DNA from 3 places in the Metabacillus elymi genome. Region 1 is predicted to be linked to each of the others. Evidence: predicted binding sites of a transcription regulator. Region 1 holds the regulator's gene; each other region holds the start of a gene.
What was found. Region 1 encodes Rex, which represses fermentation and respiration genes when NADH is low (regulators of the CRP and FNR family bind a similar motif). Its sites were predicted from a motif close to TTGTGAAATATTTCACAA; they were not measured.

Region 2: HUW50_RS04235 (cytochrome C oxidase subunit II) is a predicted target of Rex. The motif match lies at 4,241-4,258, and genes of this name have one in related genera.
Region 3: HUW50_RS00910 (L-lactate dehydrogenase) is a predicted target of Rex. The motif match lies at 2,866-2,883, and genes of this name have one in related genera.

What each region holds. Positions count from the first base shown of each region.
Region 1 is NZ_CP055263.1:2,234,402-2,240,903, reverse strand. Features, by position in the region: gene HUW50_RS10760 (CPBP family intramembrane glutamic endopeptidase) at 187-921, shown strand; gene HUW50_RS10755 (YdiK family protein) at 918-1,121, shown strand; gene tatC (twin-arginine translocase subunit TatC) at 1,126-1,884, opposite strand; gene HUW50_RS10745 (twin-arginine translocase TatA/TatE family subunit) at 1,902-2,096, opposite strand; gene HUW50_RS10740 (redox-sensing transcriptional repressor Rex) at 2,120-2,764, opposite strand; gene moaC (cyclic pyranopterin monophosphate synthase MoaC) at 2,960-3,454, opposite strand; gene HUW50_RS10730 (ABC-F family ATP-binding cassette domain-containing protein) at 3,839-5,776, shown strand; gene tsaD (tRNA (adenosine(37)-N6)-threonylcarbamoyltransferase complex transferase subunit TsaD) at 6,382-6,502, opposite strand, start outside.
Region 2 is NZ_CP055263.1:873,026-879,527, reverse strand. Features, by position in the region: partial or broken gene HUW50_RS04255 (PAS domain S-box protein) at 1-764, shown strand, start outside; gene HUW50_RS04250 (Crp/Fnr family transcriptional regulator) at 921-1,643, shown strand; gene HUW50_RS04245 (b(o/a)3-type cytochrome-c oxidase subunit 1) at 1,913-3,571, opposite strand; gene HUW50_RS04240 (cytochrome c oxidase subunit II) at 3,571-4,041, opposite strand; gene HUW50_RS04235 (cytochrome C oxidase subunit II) at 4,059-4,184, opposite strand; gene HUW50_RS04230 (cupin domain-containing protein) at 4,347-4,523, shown strand; gene HUW50_RS04225 (winged helix-turn-helix transcriptional regulator) at 4,611-4,928, opposite strand; gene HUW50_RS04220 (aldo/keto reductase family protein) at 5,141-6,088, shown strand; gene HUW50_RS04215 (NAD-dependent epimerase/dehydratase family protein) at 6,102-6,502, shown strand, end outside.
Region 3 is NZ_CP055263.1:177,521-184,022, forward strand. Features, by position in the region: gene HUW50_RS00900 (rhomboid family protein) at 1-1,512, opposite strand, end outside; gene HUW50_RS00905 (hypothetical protein) at 1,680-1,847, opposite strand; gene HUW50_RS00910 (L-lactate dehydrogenase) at 1,890-2,828, opposite strand; gene HUW50_RS00915 (DUF92 domain-containing protein) at 2,934-3,722, opposite strand; gene HUW50_RS00920 (5-formyltetrahydrofolate cyclo-ligase) at 3,724-4,281, opposite strand; gene rpmG (50S ribosomal protein L33) at 4,398-4,547, opposite strand; gene HUW50_RS00930 (glycosyltransferase family 4 protein) at 4,901-6,097, opposite strand; gene HUW50_RS00935 (hypothetical protein) at 6,090-6,502, opposite strand, start outside.

The sequences.
Region 1 (6,502 bases):
TGCCTAAAAGATTATGTCTAAATTGTAAATACAATAAACATCTTTTGATTAATTCACCATAGTTATCATACATATGATATTTGAAAGGTATGATACAATAGGGTTTGATTAATTTTGCCCATGTTCAATTCCGTGATCAGATGTTCTGTCAAATATCACATCATTAGTCAAATGAAGGAGGCCTCTATGAAAAAGCATTATTGGTTTATTTTATTAACATATATGCTCATGCAGCTTTCAGGGGTTGCTGGGATCAGATTATTTCATTATTTAGATATAGGAGCTACACAGGTTGAAAGATTTGCATATTGGACAATCTTTAGCTTTACCCTTGCGTTTATCATTATTCTCTTTTTATTAAGGAAAGAACGTAAGAATGAGAGTTTACTTCGCGGGGAACCTTCATCTGTTGGCGCTTCTGTCGGTTGGGCAATTGGCGGATTCTTATTAGCTATTTTCGCCCAGAGCCTTGCTGCAAACATCGAAATTAATCTATTTGGTGTAGAGCCTGGATCAGAAAACACAGAAATGATTGTTAGTGTCATCGAAGTAACACCATTAGTCATTATTGTTACTTCAATTATCGGACCGATATTAGAAGAGATCATTTTCCGAAAAATAATCTTTGGTGTGTTATATAAAAGGACGAACTTTATCATTGCTGGCCTTATCAGCTCACTTCTTTTTTCGCTTTTGCATGGTGAGCCTCAGCACCTTCTTTTATATGCGTCGATGGGTTTTACCTTTGCCTTTTTATATGTAAAAACAAAGCGGATCATAGTACCTATCTTTGCCCATGTGGCAATGAATACGATGGTAATCATAGTTCAAACTGTATTTCGTGAGGACATTGAAAAAATGATGAAGCAAGTTGAAGACATGCAGCAAGTGCAAGTTATTATTGGAGGCCTTTTAACATGAGAACAAACCCTATATCCATGGGATTCTTTTATTTAACGATGGGGTTGCTGTTTACGTATTTAGCAATTAACAGTGCTGAAAATGGAATTTTTTCTTTTCCGACAATCGTTTTAATTCTAATTGCAACCTTTGATATCGGAGTGGCAATTAGAATGTTTATCCTATCTAGTAAAATCAAAAAAATGAACAAAAAAAAATGAGACTTTATTCAGTCTCATTTTTTGCATTCTCTTCCTCGAACCTTAGCTTCTGAGCTTTCCTATATGTAATTCTGGATACCCAAATACTAATTTCATATAAAATAAACAACGGTATCGAAACCATTAAATGTGATGTTAATTCTGGTGGTGTAATAAGTGCCGCAATGACAAGTAGAACAAAGTAGGCATATTTTCGCACCTGAGATAAGAACATCGGCGTAACAATTCCTAATCTTGTAAGAAACATAATAACTACAGGTAACTGAAACAGCAGCCCAAACGGAACAGTTAGCTGCAATAAAAAAGTAAAATATTCATGAATTCCAATTACTTGATTAACTTCTAGATCATTCGAGATCCTTTCCATAAAATCAACCACAAATGGAAACAAGATAAAATATGAAAAGGAAACCCCGACAAAAAACAACCCTAGTGACATTGGGATATAACTTAAAGTAACGCGCCTTTCTTTCTCGTATAAGCCCGGACTAACGAACGACCATAGCTGATACAAAATAACAGGTGACGTTATGACAAATGCAATAAGAAACGCAAATTGCATGTAAACCATTAATGGATCTGTTAAATTAAACGAATTTAGTGTTAAATTCTTTGCTTCATCTGTTTGCTGTAAATAAACGATAATCGGTCTTGAAAGTAAAAAGCCAGCAATAATAGCTATGAAAAAGAAAACGACAACAATAACAAGTCGTTTTCTAAGCTCTGTTATATGTTCAATGACCGACATTTCATTATTTTTCATATCGGTTTCATCCTATCTTACTTGACTTCGTCCTTCTTTTCTATCTTTTTCACATCATCTTCTTCATCATCTGCTAAACCTTTTGTTGCATTTTTAAATTCACGTAATGAATTACCTACTGCTTTACCAAGATCAGGTAACTTTTTTGGTCCAAAAATAAGTAATGCAACAAATGCAATTAATAATAGGCTTCCGAATCCAAGTGTTGGCATCGAAATCCACCTCCCTGTCTTTATTATTTATCTTCATTAGGATAATGTTTTAAAAAATAAACTAACGACTGAAGCTCAACCGCTAAATCAATATGATGGATCCGTATTTCATCTGGAACATTTAATCTAGCCGGAGTAAAGTTTAAGATCCCTTTAATTCCTTTGACAATAAGTCTGTCAGTAATAGACTGAGCGACAGTTGCAGGTACTGTTAAAATTGCTACAGTTACATCCTCTGGAATAATTTCTTCGAGATGATCTAAATCATAGACAGGAACTCCACCAATTTCTGTTCCAATTTTCTTATTATCAACATCAAATGCAAGTGAAATAACAGTATTATTATTCTTGGTAAAATTATAATGTAAAAAAGCTGTCCCTAAATTACCGACACCTATTAAACATACCTTCGTTGTTTCATCTTGATCTAATGTTTTTCTAAAAAAGGATAACAAATAATTCACATTATAACCATACCCTTTTTTACCTAGCGCACCAAAATATGAGAAATCTCTCCGAATAGTGGCAGAATCTACCTTTACAGCATCACTTAGCTCGGCAGAAGAAACACGCTGCTTACCAGATGAGTGTAAATTTTTTAAAAACCGGTAATATAAAGGCAAACGCTTAGCGGTTGCCTGCGGAATTTTAGATTGTTCTATATTCACTCTTTATCCCTCACATTCATACAAAACGTGCTATGACGTACCAACGTCACCATCCAAAATGAAGGGAAGAACTGTGTATAACTACAAGCCCAACACCAATATGGCGGCGTGAACGGCGCAACATAATAAATATTTATTGCAAAGAACTAGTTGCTTTTAACTAAGATGTTTTATCAATCAACTATTTGTTATTCACTAGCTCATTATATCTTCCCTGATGAAATCTCCACTTTTGCCACCAGTTTTTTCTACTAGATAGGTTGGTCCGATAACCATCCCTTTATCCACAGCTTTACACATATCATAAACTGTAAGCGCTGAAATGCTTGCAGAGGTTAACGCTTCCATTTCGACACCTGTACTGCCTTTTGTTTTTACAGTTGAACTTATCAAAAGTATATATGTACTATCACTTTTTTCCCATTCAAACTCAATATCTACACCTTTAATTGGAATAGGATGACACATAGGGATGACATTTGATGTTTGTTTAGCTGCCATTATACCAGCAACCTGTGCAACAGATAATACATCACCTTTTCCAATTTCATGATTGGTGATCTTTTCATATACCTCTTTTGTCACTTGAATGCTTGTCTTTGCACGTGCTGTTCTAACTGTTATTTCTTTTGCAGAGATATCAACCATTTTCGCTCTGCCTTGCTCATTAAAATGGGTAAATTCTGACATATTCATATCTCCTTATACGTAGACTATACACTATTTTTTAAAATCTGTCTGTTTGTTATTGTGACAATTATATGGATAGACCAAAAGCGCAAGCGCCTTGAACAGCCCCGACAAGCATAAGATGATTTAGAATAGAAGGCGTTCTTTGCCTTCAATTCTAAATTAGCTTATGACCTCGAGGGGCTAGGCGCTGGAGCTGAATCTCGTGCGCTTATCCACAGTTTAAGAATTTTATAATTTCCTAAACGAGAACAAAAGCGCAAGCGCCTTGCTAAGAGACGTAGAAAAAGAACACTCCGTCCAACAATATAGATATCTATTGTATCTTTGTTGCCCATATGTCCCTATTAAGCTAAACTTAAAGCATTAGTAGAGGTGAAAACAATGATATTGTTACAAATAAATCAACTTAGTAAATATTTCGGCGCTGACCCTATTTTATCGAATATTAAGCTAGAAGTACAAACAAGAGACAAAGTTGCCATTGTGGGACGTAATGGGGCCGGAAAATCAACCCTTTTAAAAATAATTGCTGGAGTCATGTCACATGATTCTGGTGATATCATTAAACCAAAAGATGTATCAATCGGCTACTTAGCTCAAGATACGGGATTAGAATCTCAATTATCAATATGGGAAGAAATGAATTTAGTATTTAAAGAGCTTCAGTTAATGGAAAAGGAAATGAGACTTGTTGAGCAAAGAATGGCAACAGTTGACCCTGCCCATGAATCACTTAAATTTGAGAAACTCCTAAAAGAATATGACATCTTACAAGTGAAATTCAAAGAAAACGGTGGATATCAATATGAAGCTGATATTCGATCTATCCTTCATGGACTCGGATTTAGCGAGTTTGATCCAGGTACTAAAATATCTTCGTTGAGTGGTGGCCAAAAAACCCGCCTCGCACTAGGGAAATTACTATTAACAAGCCCTGACCTTTTAATATTAGATGAACCAACTAACCACTTAGATATTGAAACTTTGACATGGCTTGAACAATACTTGCAAAACTACCCTGGAGCGATTTTAATTGTTTCTCATGATAGATACTTTTTGGATAAAATTGTAACTCAAGTATACGAGATTAGTCGACATACGAGTACAAAATATCTCGGTAATTACAGCAGCTACTTACAGTATAAAGCAGAAAACTACGAAAAAGAGCTTAAAAGCTATGAAAGACAACAGGAAGAAGTAGCTAAGTTAAAAGACTTTATCCAACGTAACCTAGCCCGTGCTTCGACAACTAAGCTTGCACAAAGCAGAAGAAAAAAGTTAGAGAAAATGGATTTAATGAATAGGCCACTTGGTGACGAAAAATCAGCCAACTTTCAATTTGATATTGAAAGACAAAGTGGAAATGATGTCTTAAAGGCTAAAGACATCTCTGTTTCATATGACTCGGTTCATCCTGTCATTTCAAACATATCCTTTTCTATTTCACGTGGTGATAGTATCGCACTAGTTGGTCCAAATGGTATTGGTAAATCTACATTACTCAAATCTATTGTTCAGAAGCTTGACTCATTAACTGGCTCATTTGCCCTTGGCTCCCATGTGCAAATTGGCTATTACGATCAACAGCAGGCAGATTTAACATCTAATAAGCGTGTGCTGGACGAGCTTTGGGATGAATATCCACAGAAGACGGAAAAGGAAATTCGTACAGTTCTAGGAAACTTTCTATTTTCTGGTGACGATGTTTTAAAGTCTGTTTCAACTCTCAGTGGTGGAGAAAAGGCGAGACTTGCACTATCAAAACTAATGCTTCAAAACGCGAACTTTCTTATTCTAGATGAACCGACAAATCATCTTGACCTAGATAGTAAAGAAATTTTAGAAAACGCATTAATTGATTACCCTGGAACAATTTTATTTGTTTCACATGACCGCTATTTTATCAATAGAATCGCTACAAAAGTATTTGAACTCTCACCTAATCATTTGAGAGAGTACTTAGGAGACTATGATTATTTCCTAACTAAAAAGGAAGAACAATTAGAGCTAGAACGGTTAGAACAGGAGGCTGGGGGGAAATCAGCTTCTCAAAAGGTGATGACAGCACAGCCAGAAGGTAAACTTTCCTATCAACAAGAAAAAGAACAAAAAAAGCTTGAAAGACAGAAGCAACGAAGAATAGAAGAGATCGAGGCTGAGATAGGTCATATAGAGGAACAAATTGAAAAAAATGAAGCTCTTCTCTGTGATCCAAACATCTATCAAAATCATGAAGAAGTACAAAGAATTAACTCTGAGAATGAACTTCTTCAATCAAAGCTAGAAAATTTAATGAATGAATGGGAAGAGTTACACTAAGAAAAGCGGAAGCGGCTTGCTCAGCGACGAGAAACAAGAGCACTCCGTATGAGATAAAGGAAACACGAAGAGCGTTAGCGATTCGATGTTGACTTAGCGTATAAGGAGTGTGAAGTTCACTAGGCGCTAGGCGCTGGAGCTAGACACCAAAACTAAGTATAAAAGTTATACTTCTTTACTTTAAAAAAAAACAGCGAAGCAACTTCGCTGTTTTTTACTTTAAATGTGAGTTACATATATCTTTCGACATTTTTTTAACGCCTAGATAATAATAGAGAGATCAGTAAGGTTTTCTTTACTTTTATCCACACTATAATTCCTTTATTTCCAACATATCAACAGACTTATACACATTATCCACAAAAAATCTAAAAACTATCCTAGTTATACACAACCTAAACTATGCCGATATGACAGGATTTTTACTCGTTTTACACAATTCTACAAATATCGTGCATATTCTGTGGATAACTTTGTTCATAACTCTTATTTACATATAAAAAAGGTGACTCAATCATACCTTCAGCTCAATATATAGATCAATACAAGGTAAAAGATCTATATATAAGTAAACTAGGAAGGTTATGACCCAATTGAGCCACCTTTTAATATGATGTTAATTCAAGTCCAGGATTCGCATTTAGAGCTAAATCACTTCTAATGCCTTTATCATATAGAACGCTACCAATAGCCGCAATCATTGCTGCATTATCTGTGCAGAGGGAC
Region 2 (6,502 bases), 1.4 Mb from region 1:
AAAACCAAGCAAAGGATGGAACCTATTATTGGGTAGATACAACAATCGTTCCATTTTTAAATATACAGGGGAAGCCTTATCAATATTTAGCGATCAGAAATGAAGTTACAGCAAGGAAACGAGCTGAAGAAGAGCTTCAACGAATGATGAGAAAGCTGATTGGTTTACAGGAAGAAGAGAGAAAAAATATTTCTAGAGAACTACATGATGGAATTGGTCAGAATCTTTATAGTTTACTCATCATGATTAATCGAACAAAGACGGATCCTCTTTTAGTTGATCAAATGGAAACTGAAATTTCGAACATTATTGAAGAAATAAGACAAATTTCCTGGCAATTACGACCTTCTATATTAGATGACCTTGGACTAGTTCCTGCAATCCGTTCATTTATTAATAAATTTTCAGAACATTACGGTTTAAAAACCTGTTTTACATATGAATTACAAAGAAGGCTTCATTCAGAAGTTGAAACAAGTATTTATCGAATTGTCCAAGAAGCAATCACTAATGCCCGGAAATATGCGAATACACAGGAGATATTTTTATCAATCATTGAAAAAGAGGATTATTTAGAGGTGGTCATTACTGATCACGGGGTTGGTTTTGATACACAAACAAAGCAAAATGGAGTTGGTTTATTTAGTATGGAAGAAAGGGCTCGATCCATTAATGCTCAGTTTAAAATCAATTCAATTAGAAACAAAGGAACAATGATTACCGTGAAGGTTCCTTTTCTTAAAAACGATCAGGGCATCAGCTAGTTATAGCTTGGTGCTCTTTTTTTGTTATAGGATAGCGCATTGCTTTATGAATAGGGGAATTATAGAATGTAAATAAGGGAATTCCCTGATAACATTCACTCCAATATTTCTTTACAATGAAGATAAGAAAAACGAAGTGATGGGGCGGCGAGGAAAATGACAGCTACAGTTTTAAAAATGACAAATGAAAAAGTTGTTAATACACATATATTTTCGAAAGATAGTATTAATATTTTAAAGCAAAAAATGAGTACAATACACGTTAGAAGTGGAGATTATTTGTATTATGAAGGTGATTCAATAGATAAGATTTATTACATTTTAGTTGGTTCAATCAATCTATATAAAAGTACAGAGGATGGAAAAATTCTAACGTTAAATTATTTTGAAGCGGATGATATGTTTGGCGATTGTACGTCGAGTAGCAAGCGAGGTTCAATGGAGAATGCAATGGCCATCGAGGATTCGGTTGTTGGTGTGATTGATAAACATGATATTGAAATACTTCTTTGGGAAAATCGTAATTTTTCCATGGAATTCACAAAATGGGTTAGCTTTTCTCAACAGCTTACACAAACAAAGCTCCGTGACCTAATGTTTTTTGGAAAGAATGGCGCGTTAGCATCTGTCCTTATCCGTATGACAAACACATATGGAATACAAGAGGGTGACATGTGGAGAATTACAAAAAAATTCACACATGACGAAATATCCTCATTTATTGGTACACCAAGAGAAACGGTAACGAGAATGCTTAATCAATTAAAAAAAGATGGGATTATACAATATGAAAAAGGCTATTTAACAGTCTATAATCTTAATAGCCTTCGTCAAATATGTCGCTGTGATGATTGTCCTTTGCAAGTTTGCAGACTATAAAGCTTATAAAAAATAATGCCCTGTTAAGTTTCGCTGTTGATTTTCGCACTTTGTTGATTGGAACGGAAGAGAACGTCTGCTGCGGCTGAAATCAACAACCAAGTTTAACGGAGCCAAAAGTATAGAAAGAGCAAAGCTGATTATGCTTTGCTCTATTTGTATTTATATTAAAAGTCCTCTTCTTTTGTCGTAAGATCTACAATGATAGCTGTAAGAATCGTTGTAACAACAAGTAAAGCAAAGGTTATTGAAAACATGTTTATCATCTCCTACCATGTTTTATATCCAGATGATCCAGGTGGAGCATGATGAATCATCTCGCTTAAAGGAATCGTGTAAGCAAACGCGATTAAGGCAAAGGCAATGCAAATCCATATCCACCAATTTTCTAGATATTTAGGTGTTTGTTCCAGATCGCTTTCTGCCATCGGGAATTCAACCTGCTCCTTTTCTGTTGTAGCCTTGGGTGCGAAGAACAACGTATTAAAGACAATATAGATTAAGAGCATAGCAGATAAAAAGAGAATCGTACCACCAATAGCCATTGTCACATGGTTTGAAAGGATACCATTGAACCATTCTAAAGCAGTTGGATCCTTCATATAACCAGCATAAGATGTTCGTCTAGGTGCTCCTAGTAAACCCAAAATATGCTGAGATGTACTCATAAGTAGCATTCCGGTTGACCAGGAAATAACCTGGATAAAGGCGAGTTTTTGAATTGATTTTGTTAATCTTCTTCCAGTTAAATAAGGAATTAACCAAAATGTAAGACCCATAAAGGTCATGGCAACCGGAGTTCCGACCGTAATATGAAAATGTCCAACTACCCACAATGTATTATGAATAACCTCATTTAGCTGGAAGCTTGCGTTAATAATCCCTCCTGCACCACCAGGTATGAAAAAGAACATCGCAATAAAAAGTGAAGTAAAGCGAACATCCTTCCATGGTAATTTAAAGAACCAGCCAAATAATCCTGTTGCTCCTTTTTGTCTACCTGTTTTCTCAAACGTTCCGAACATCGAGAAGGCAGTCATCAATGATGGGATAATAACCATAAACGTTAAGACCGTTTGAAGGAACTTCCAAAAACTTGATATACCAGGCTCTGTAAGCTGATGGTGAAAGCCGACTGGAATTGAAAAAAGAATAAACAAGACAAAAGATAAACGTGCTAAGGAATCACTAAACACTCTACCACCAATAATTTTCGGAACAATAACGTACCAAGCCATGTAGGCTGGAAGCAGCCAAAAATAAACAAGTGGGTGACCGAAGTACCAGAATAGTGAACGGCTTAATTCAACATTTATTGTATCTACCCAGCCAAATGCCCAAGGAATAAATTGAAATAAGACGGTAGCTACTACTCCTAAACAGGCAATTAACCAAAGAATAAGTGTGGAAATTGTCATAAACGCAAACAAGGGACTTAACTGCTTTTTATGTTGTTTTTTCCACTTAACATAGTGCCCAATTAGTGCGAAGCTATAAATCCATGTTCCGACTACAAATAGAGCTAAACCTACGTAGTACCAGCCACTTGCTTGCAATGGTGCATAAAACGTGTAGAGAACAGAAGCTCTTCCTGCTAAAATTTCAACTATTGCAAGCAATGTACCAGCAGTTGTAATGATAAAACCAATCCAAGAAAATAGTCGAACTTTTGGTCCGAAAGCTCCTAATGAATGACTCATACCAGAAATCAAAAATCCAAAAATAAAATATGTTGTAAAGATAAGTGCTAGTAAGACCCCGTGTGCTGTTAAAACTTGATAATAATCTAGCCAAGATGGTAGAGTAAGAGCATCATTTCGAATAAATACTTGAAGCAATCCACAAAACGTTCCTATTAAAAATGCAATATACGCAAAAACAATGTTGGTCAAAGCTAATTTTCGATCACCAATACTAATTTGTTTCATTACTCAATCACCTCGATTGACGTTTTCATAAAGTGATGCCCTGTTCCACAATACTCATTACAAATCACTAAATATTGCCCGGGCTTATCAAAAGTATATTCTTTTGTATTAATCTGACCAGGAATCACCATCATGTTTACATTTGTATTGACAATCGAAAAGCTATGACTTACATCAGCACTAGCAACCTTAAAAATAATCTTTTTTCCAGCTGGAACCTTTATTTCTGGAGGATCATAGCCGAATGTTTTGGCAACAATCACCACTTCATACGTGTCCTCATCGATTTGATGGACACCAGGATGATCAAATGGTGCAGTTTGCTCTAGCTTTTCTGGATCAATTGTCTCCATGCCACCTGCTGGATGGTGATTAAATGCAAAGGCTGTTACACCAATAATGCTTAAAAATAAAACCAATGAAAAAATTCCAAATCCAAGCCAAATCTTCTCATATTTATGAATATGCATAAGTCAAACCCCCTAAATTAACGTGAAAGGTAAAAGAAATAAACACTAAACCACATCACCATTATGATTAGTCCAATGGAAAAAACGCTTATCAACGTTCCTTTTAATTCGTTATTGTCTTCATGTTTGATTTTTTTGCTCATGAAAATCCCCCTCAGCTTAGCTTTAATGTTAGATTAATGGTTTTGTATTATTTTAGATGTGATATAAGTCACACATTTTAGGAGTGAACAATCCGGATTTTGTTGGATTTGTCGAGTGTGAGAAAATAACTAGAGAAAGGGAAGGAAACTCAATAAGGAGATGTGGGGATTTTACCTGCAGGAACAGGGCATAAACGACTTTTTTCATCAAGTGATTATAAAGTTGTCGGGGCATATCCAGAGGGAATGAACCAAAATTTGAGAACTGAGGATCGAAATGATGTGAAAGATAGAGAAGAAATTGAAAGAGTACCGATACCTAATCAAGGTGGTAAATAAAGGCTTAGAATTGAGTGAACTTCAAAAAGAAATTGAAGTTCACTCAAGATAGTTTCAAATGATACAATGCAAGAAGAGAATGCTAACTCATCCCCACTGAGCACCCCATTTTTTCATTTCCTTCAACAACTTATTAAGTGAGTGCCCCTTTTCAGTTAATGTATATTCAACTGTAACTGGGACTGTTGCAAAGGTTTCGCGAGTTAATACTCCATGACTTTCTAAATGACGGAGAGTATCGGTTAGCGCTTTTGGACTTATTTTGGGAATTGAACGCTGTAATTCTCCGAAACGTCTTGTCCCATCAAAGAGTTCTTTAATCACAAGAAAAGACCATTTCCCACCAATAATATCAAGTGCTTTTTCGATTGAGCATTCAATTAGTATGCCATCCAATTTCTCCATAGTATCCTCCTTGTAGTAACTATAAATTTTATAGTAGATTACATAATTTTTATTATATCAATAATATTTCAGTACTTGTATACACTATTCAAAAAATTTATAATTCTAGTGAAGAAAGATTTATCCGTAGGTAGAAACAAAAAAGTGTAACCGTTATCGATAAGGAAACACCAATTGTTATAGCTTTTTCTTTAGAAAGGGGAGATGGGAACATGAAATACAGACGTGTAGGAGGATCAGGGTTAAAGGTCAGTGAGGTAAGCTTAGGGAGTTGGTTAACATTTGGAGCTTCTACTGAAAAGGATAAAGCGATTCAAACAATTGAAACCGCTTACGACCTTGGGGTGAATTCATTTGATACAGCAAATGTATATGCAAGAGGTGAATCAGAAAAAGTAGTCGGTGAAGCTCTTAGCAAATATAATCGCGATTCTTATGTGCTAGCAACAAAAGTGTTTGGACAAATGGGAGATGGACCAAATGATCGAGGCCTTTCGAGAAAACATGTTTTTGAACAGCTTCATGCTAGTTTAAAACGGTTGAAAACTGATTATGTAGATATTTATTACTGTCATCGCTATGATCCAGAAACACCAGTTGATGAAACCTTAAGAACAATTGATGATCTGATCCGTCAAGGTAAGATTTTATATGCTGGGGTAAGTGAATGGTCGGCACAACAAATTCAAGAAGCAATCGGTACATCAGATAAGTATCTATTAGATAGGATAATTGTTAATCAATCAAACTATAATATGTTTCATCGTTATATTGAAAAAGAAGTACTACCAGTAAGTGAGCAGCATGGAATAAGTCAAATTGTCTTTTCACCATTAGCACAAGGAGTGTTAACTGGGAAATATAGCGTAAGCAATCGTGCGCCAGAAGGAAGTCGTGCAACAGATCCGAAAGCGAACATGCATATGGGTCAATTCTTAAATGATGAAATCCTGTTAAAGGTTGAAAAATTAAGTGGAATTGCGAATGAACTTGATATTAGTTTATCTCAATTAGCCATTGCTTGGATTTTGCGTCAACCTGGTGTGGCAAGTACATTAGTTGGTGCGACAAAACCTGAACAAATAATTGAAAATGTTAAAGGTGTGGGTGTGACATTAACGAGCGATGTCATTTCACAAGTAGAAGAAATTTTACAGTAAGGGAGAGAATTATTTGAAAAAAATAGTCGTTACTGGCGGAAGTGGCCTTCTTGGTCACTGGGTAATTAAGGAATTTCTTGATAGTGGATATGAAGTAGTTAATGCAGATGTGAAGCATCCAATTGCTCCACTTTGTAAAACTATTATAACCGATTTACAAAACTTAGGTGAAGTTTACGGGGTGCTTGCTGGAGCAGATGCGGTCGTACATCTTGCTGCCATTCCAGTTGCGTATTCACATCCAAATGAAGTTACCTTTAAAAATAATGTCATGTCTACATACAATATATTAGAAGCTGCGGGAACACTTGGTATTAAAAAAGCAGTCATATCGTCAAGTGAGTCTTCATATGGAATAGTATTTGCGGTTAATGAGCTGTCTCCGCAATATGCTCCACTCGACGAAGAGCACCC
Region 3 (6,502 bases), 2.1 Mb from region 1:
TGATTTATAATCCTCATTTGTAGGGTCATATTCCAATGCATTATTTACCTCTTCCAATGCAAGAGAAATGTCACCCCTATTTGCATATAAGATCGAGAGGTTAAAATGAGCTTGATGATAGGAATTATCATCTGAAATAATTTGTTTTAAATGCCGGACTGCTTGATCATACTTTTCCAATTCAATTTCACTTACAGATAACAAAAACAAGAGATCATTTGAGCTGTTATCCGTTTTTATTGCTTCATTTAAATAAGTGTATGCTTCTTCATATTTTTCATCCTGTATTAACTCTTGACCTTGAAGAACTGTATACTGCGAATGCTGCTCTTCAGTTTGGCTAATTCCGTAACGATATAAAATAACTAATAAAGTAATTGTTGCAGCTAAACCTATTAGTCTCAGTAGAATATGCTTTCTTTTAGGAAGTTGAACAATTAATGCTGCAAGAAAACCACCAACTAATCCACCAATATGTCCCGCATTATCAATATTTGGAATTGCAAAGCCAAGCGCCAAGTTAATGGCTACTACTACTAATAGGTTAGAACCCATCGTTCGAAAAAAAACTTTTCTATTTTGCACCCCTATGTATAATAACGCACCGAAACAACCGAATATAGCACCAGAGGCACCCGCAGATAGAAACGGACTAAATGCAAAGCTTACAATCGAACCAGAAACGCCAGCAACTAAATAGATAAACAAAAAGCGTAGTGAGCCATACGCTCGTTCAACTGCAGGCCCAATGTAATAGAGCGCAAAACTATTCATCAGTAAATGCAAAAAACCAATATGTAACACAATGGGAGTGAAAAATCTCCACCACTCCCCTTCATAAATGAGGGGATTATATTTTGCTCCGAAACGAACTAAAGTCTCCGAATTAGTACTTCCGCCGTATAATTCGAGAAGGAGAAACATAAAAATTTGTAATCCTAAAAAAAGATACGTTAAAAAAGGCTTACCATTTTGAAAGATTTTTCTTTCTTCTTCTTTCTGTTGGTTTTGAAAGTCGATAACTCTATTTCTTACTTTTTGAATGTCTGCAAGTTCTAGATTTTCCCTTTGTATTTCATGATCAAATTTCACTGGAACATTTAATGCTTCTTCTAATTTTTGAATCTTTTCCTTTAGATTATCCTTTATTAACAAGGTAGAGGTTATATCTATTTTACCTTTCGATCTACTGTATCCTTTAACAAAGCTTTCAGGATAGTCATCTACAGGTGGTAATGAAGAAACATATATATTCATTATACGAATTGGACCTCTTACACCATTTCTTAAAAGTTGTTCAAATCTTGCACCTGCTTGTTCAATATCTAAAGCAAGTGTGTTTCCCCAATCAACATCCATTCTTCTTAACCGAACTAGCGTAAATTGTTTATTACGAAACGGCTCTAGCAATACCTCACGACCATCCTGGGATAGAGCCAAAATTGAATATTTCTGCTCCACTACTAGTTGTTCTATTAATGACCAATATAAATAATCTTGCTCTATCACCATAATATCCGCTCCGACCTTTATTTTTCTTTATTATAACAAGTAATGAAAGTGAAAAGGAAGAATCCTGCCTTTAAGCTACCTTCTAAAAAAACCAAGAAATTTTTAGAAGCATAAAGTAAAAAAAAACTGACTTAACTACAAAGTCAGCTTTTTCAAGAATTAACTTTTTAATGAAAAGCACGATTAACAAAACGATCTCTTAAAAAAGGAACTCTCATTGATAATTGAATAAAGTATCTACGTAGCTCAGGTTGACCTAATACAACATTCACTATTTGATATCGATAGCGATATAATGCGAATCCTCCAGCTACAAGCATAATGAGTCGTCTCATAAACATCCCTCCTACTCATATATTTAGTAGGAAAGGCTTTTTTTATCCTTTAAAAAAGGGAAACATTGTTTCTTTTAAGACATTTGCTGAATGGGCAAATTGTTTTTTCTCATGTTCATTTAGGCGAAGCTCTACCACCTTTTGTATTCCATTTCGATTCACAATCGCAGGAACTCCTATATATACATCATCCTCACCATATTCACCTGCTAAATGACAAGATACTGTTAAAATAGAGTGTTCATTATGAAGAATGGCTTTTGTTAACCTGACAAGTCCCATCGCTATCCCATAATATGTTGCGCCTTTTCGATTAATAATATGGTAGGCTGCATCCCTGACATTTACAAAAATTTCTTCAAGCTTCTCCTGCTCATCGGTCATAGTTTCAAGGATTGGGACACCCCCAATATCAGCATGGCTCCACACTGGCAGCTCAGTGTCACCGTGTTCCCCGATAATATAAGCATGAACATTGCGTGTGTCTACTTTAAAATGTTCACCTAAAAGATAACGAAATCTTGCTGTATCAAGAATCGTTCCAGAGCCAATAACACGGCTTTGTGGCAAGCCAGAATACTTCCAAACCGCATATGTTAAAATATCCACTGGATTTGTAGCAACAATAAAGATACCATCAAACCCGCTAGCCATCACATCAGTTACAATTGTTTTGAAAATTTTTACGTTTTTAGCTACTAAATCTAGTCTGGTTTCTCCAGGCTTTTGATTAGCTCCTGCGCAAATAACAACGATATCCGCATCATTACAATCCTCATAGCCTCCATACCAGATTTTAGTAGGGCTTGGAGCAAAGGCTAAGCCATGATTAAGATCCATTGCGTCACCTTCTGATTTCTCCTTGTTCAGATCAATTAAAACTAATTCTTCCGTAACACCTTGATTTAACAAGGCAAATGCATAACTAGATCCTACAAAACCTGTACCTATAAGTGCGACACGATTTACATTACTAGCCATTTGCTTCCAACCCTTCAAGTGTTTTATTCTTTATACTTTGTGAATTACTTCACAATTATATTTTACACTACTATTGTCTCTATGTAAGATTAATATTTGAACATTTCATGAAAGAATAAAACCTAATATAGTAGCAGACGCAATTGATAAAAGGTTCACTGCATCATTATTTAGAAAACTATACTTTGTCAGCTTCGTACCACTATTACTACAATGTATTTGTTTTTCAGTTATTTTTTCACAAACATTACACTTATATTTAACTTGAATTGTCTGCCCTAGTAATGTGTCAAGGATATTTCCGATAAAACCAAAAATTACGATACACAACATAAAGTAAAAGGAAATAGAAAACAAGATTCCTGCAATTATACTTATAAAAGTCGCTCCAGCTAATGCGGCACTCGTGCCTAGGATAGATACTGCACCAGACGTGCCTCTTTCTACTTTTTTTAAGGTTAAAAGTAATCTAGGCTTTCGCTTACTTAGCGTACCGACCTCAGATGCCCATGTATCAGCATTAGCAGCAGCGATCGATATACAAAAGCAAAGTAATACCGTAGGATCTACACTCGGTTCGATAAATTGAAATAGTCCAAGTATCGCAGGAACACTTCCATTGGCCATCACCTGAACAATGTCTCTGCGATCTCCTTTTTCTAGCATATCCTGAAGGTTTGACTTCTTTGAACTTTGATATTTACTTAAGAAACTTGAACTACTGAAAAAGCAGCCTAATACGAATAGACCCTGCCAGGAAAACCCTAGATAAATGAGAAATCCTACACATACCGCTCCGATTGCACCACTGACAGTTAATGAATTTACCTTCCAACCAGCATATGATATCAAACATATAAACAAAAAGGCCCAAACCAATTCGAGCTCTAACATATTAGTTAATTACCCCACATTCAGTAATAATTGTTGAAACAGGAAGATCATGTGGCTCAGCAGGCACTTTCTCAACAATTTGCATAGAAAAGGCTAAAGACAAGGTATCGTTTTTGTAATGTGTTAAATATCGGTCAAAATAACCGCCACCATAGCCAATACGATAGCCCCTCCTGTCATAACAGATACCTGGTATTATCATGAGATCAATTTGATTTGGACTGACTTTTTCCGTTTCCAAAACTTTCGGCTCTAAAAGACCAAAAAAGACGCGTTCAAGCTGGTCAAAGGAGGTTATTTGTCTAAACTCCATCGTATTTGTTTTAGGGTCACATTTTGGGACAACGATACGTTTCTTGTCTTGCCATGCCCTTTCGATGATGTTTGTGGTATCAACTTCACGGCCATTTGATATTGTCACCGCAATTGTATGAGCTTCTTTCCAAGACTGTAAAGAAAATAATTGTTGATGAATATCCTTCGAATAGTGTCTAAATGTTTCCTCAGACATTTCAGCTAATCTCTGCTTAATTAAGGTTCGTAAATGTTTCTTATCCATATGTCATTACCCTCCTTACCTTTATTATAGCTGGAAGAGAAGGTTGGAATCATTCTTTTTCATCTTATATATTGCCTTAAAAATAAAAAAAACAGTAGGAATAAACATCCCTACTGTTACTTTGTTTCGCGGTGTGTAGTCATTTTTTTATCTCTTGAACAATATTTCTTAAGCTCAAGACGATCTGGGTTATTACGTTTATTCTTTTTAGAAATATAGTTACGTTCGCCACAATCAGTGCAAGCTAATGTAATATTTACACGCATGTTTCTTTCCCTCCAAACATAAAAAACTAATAAAACAAATCAGACTTTAATATAATAGCATTTTTATTAGACAAATACCACATGAATTTCATTATATTTTAATTTTGACCTTAAATACTTCTTATTTATAGGCTGTTTTCGCAAACTTTGTTGCTATTTACCTAGTAATGCGGTGTGGTTGATTTCCGCTCCAGTTGCTCGCTTTCCGCGGGGCGGGCGGTGAGCCTCCTCGGCGTAAACGCCTGTGGGGTCTCACCTGTCCCGCTATTCCCGCAGGAGTCTCGCACTTCCGCTCCAACCAACCTTAAATAGTTTTCGTTCTAAAAGCAACATTCTCTTAGAAAAGAGCCTTTTTATATCATATTTTTATAAACATCAGCTGTTTCATCAATAAGTAAAGACCAATTATACTCAGAATTTACTGACTGGAAACCTTTATATGCAATCTCCCGATACTGATCAGGCTGTGATAAATATTTACGAAGTATTTCTGCAAGGCTCTTACTGTTTGCTTCATTAATTAAAATTCCGCGCTTTTCTGCAAGGATTTCTCCTAAGCCACCTATATTGAAGGCAACAGTCGGTTTAGCAGCAGCCATACCCTCTAATGCAATAATGCCAAACGGCTCGTATAAACTCGGTATAACTAACATATCACAATGTTTTAATAAGGTATTCCGTTCTAAATCATGTAAAAAGCCTGTAAAAATTACTTTATTCTCTAAATTGAATTTTTTCGTTAATTGCTTTAATTCTGATTCAAATGGTCCTTTACCTGCAATTACAAGTATAAAATCTGGGAACTCTTGATGAATTTCCGAAAATGCATGGATAAATAGTTGAAAGCCCTTTTCTTTAACAAGTCTTCCCATTGCAAATAAAAATGGAGAATTTATAAAAGGAAACCTATTTCGTACATCTTCATTTAACATAATTGCTTGATAATTCTTCGGAATGACTCCATTTGGAATAACCTCAAGCTTTTCTATGGGACAGCCAAGCTCATTAATTAAGACGTTCTTCATATATAAACTACATACGATGATACGATCAGATGCCTGTACGAGCTTTGTTTCATAATCTATTATCCTTTTGGTTATAGCAGTGACCTGATCTTGCTTTCTTCCGATTTCGGTCGCATGAAAGGTTGTGAGCAGCGGCATCTTCAAAATATCTTTTAACTGACTACCCGCAATACCAGTTAACCAATCATGAACATGTATTAAATCAAAGGAAAGTTGTAATTCCTGTAAAACAAACTGTGAAAAACGAAAATTTATATTTCGAATGTAATCCAAGAATTCTGAGGGCTTTCTCTTCCAGGGTAGTAAGCGAAAAACGTGAACACCATCTTCAACTTTATATGATTCTCTATCTGTTTTAGAAATTGTAACAACGATATACGTAATCCCCCGCTTTATCCCTTCTGAAGTTAAATCAGTAACATGTCTGCCGAGTCCTCCAATGATATGATCTCGATATTCAGTTGTTAAGAGTAAAATAGTCAAATTTGCTTCATTATCCAAATACAGCACCTTCTTCTCATTCATAAACTGTATATCCTGAGTATGCCTGTAGCCACATTTGAGGATCATCAATAAGTTGCTCCCATTGTATTTCCTTGCATCTATGATTTTTACTTTGGAGAAAATGTATGGTATTTGATCGTTTCACAGTGATCGTTTCATTATGAGAGTTGCTTACAACTAGTTCACAATTATATATTCCTGTGGGGATTGTCGCTAAATGCAAAACACCACTTGGATCACTAATAAAAAAATCAGTCATTTGTTCCTGTTTACTTTTTTTAGAAAGAATAACTCGCATATGTAAATCATTAAACTGTTCACCAAGTATATTCTCTAATAGAATTTTGGTGGTTGATAAAATATTCCAGGTAATAAGAAGACATGTTGGATAGGCAATTATTTTTAGAGAATCCTCACAAAATGTCG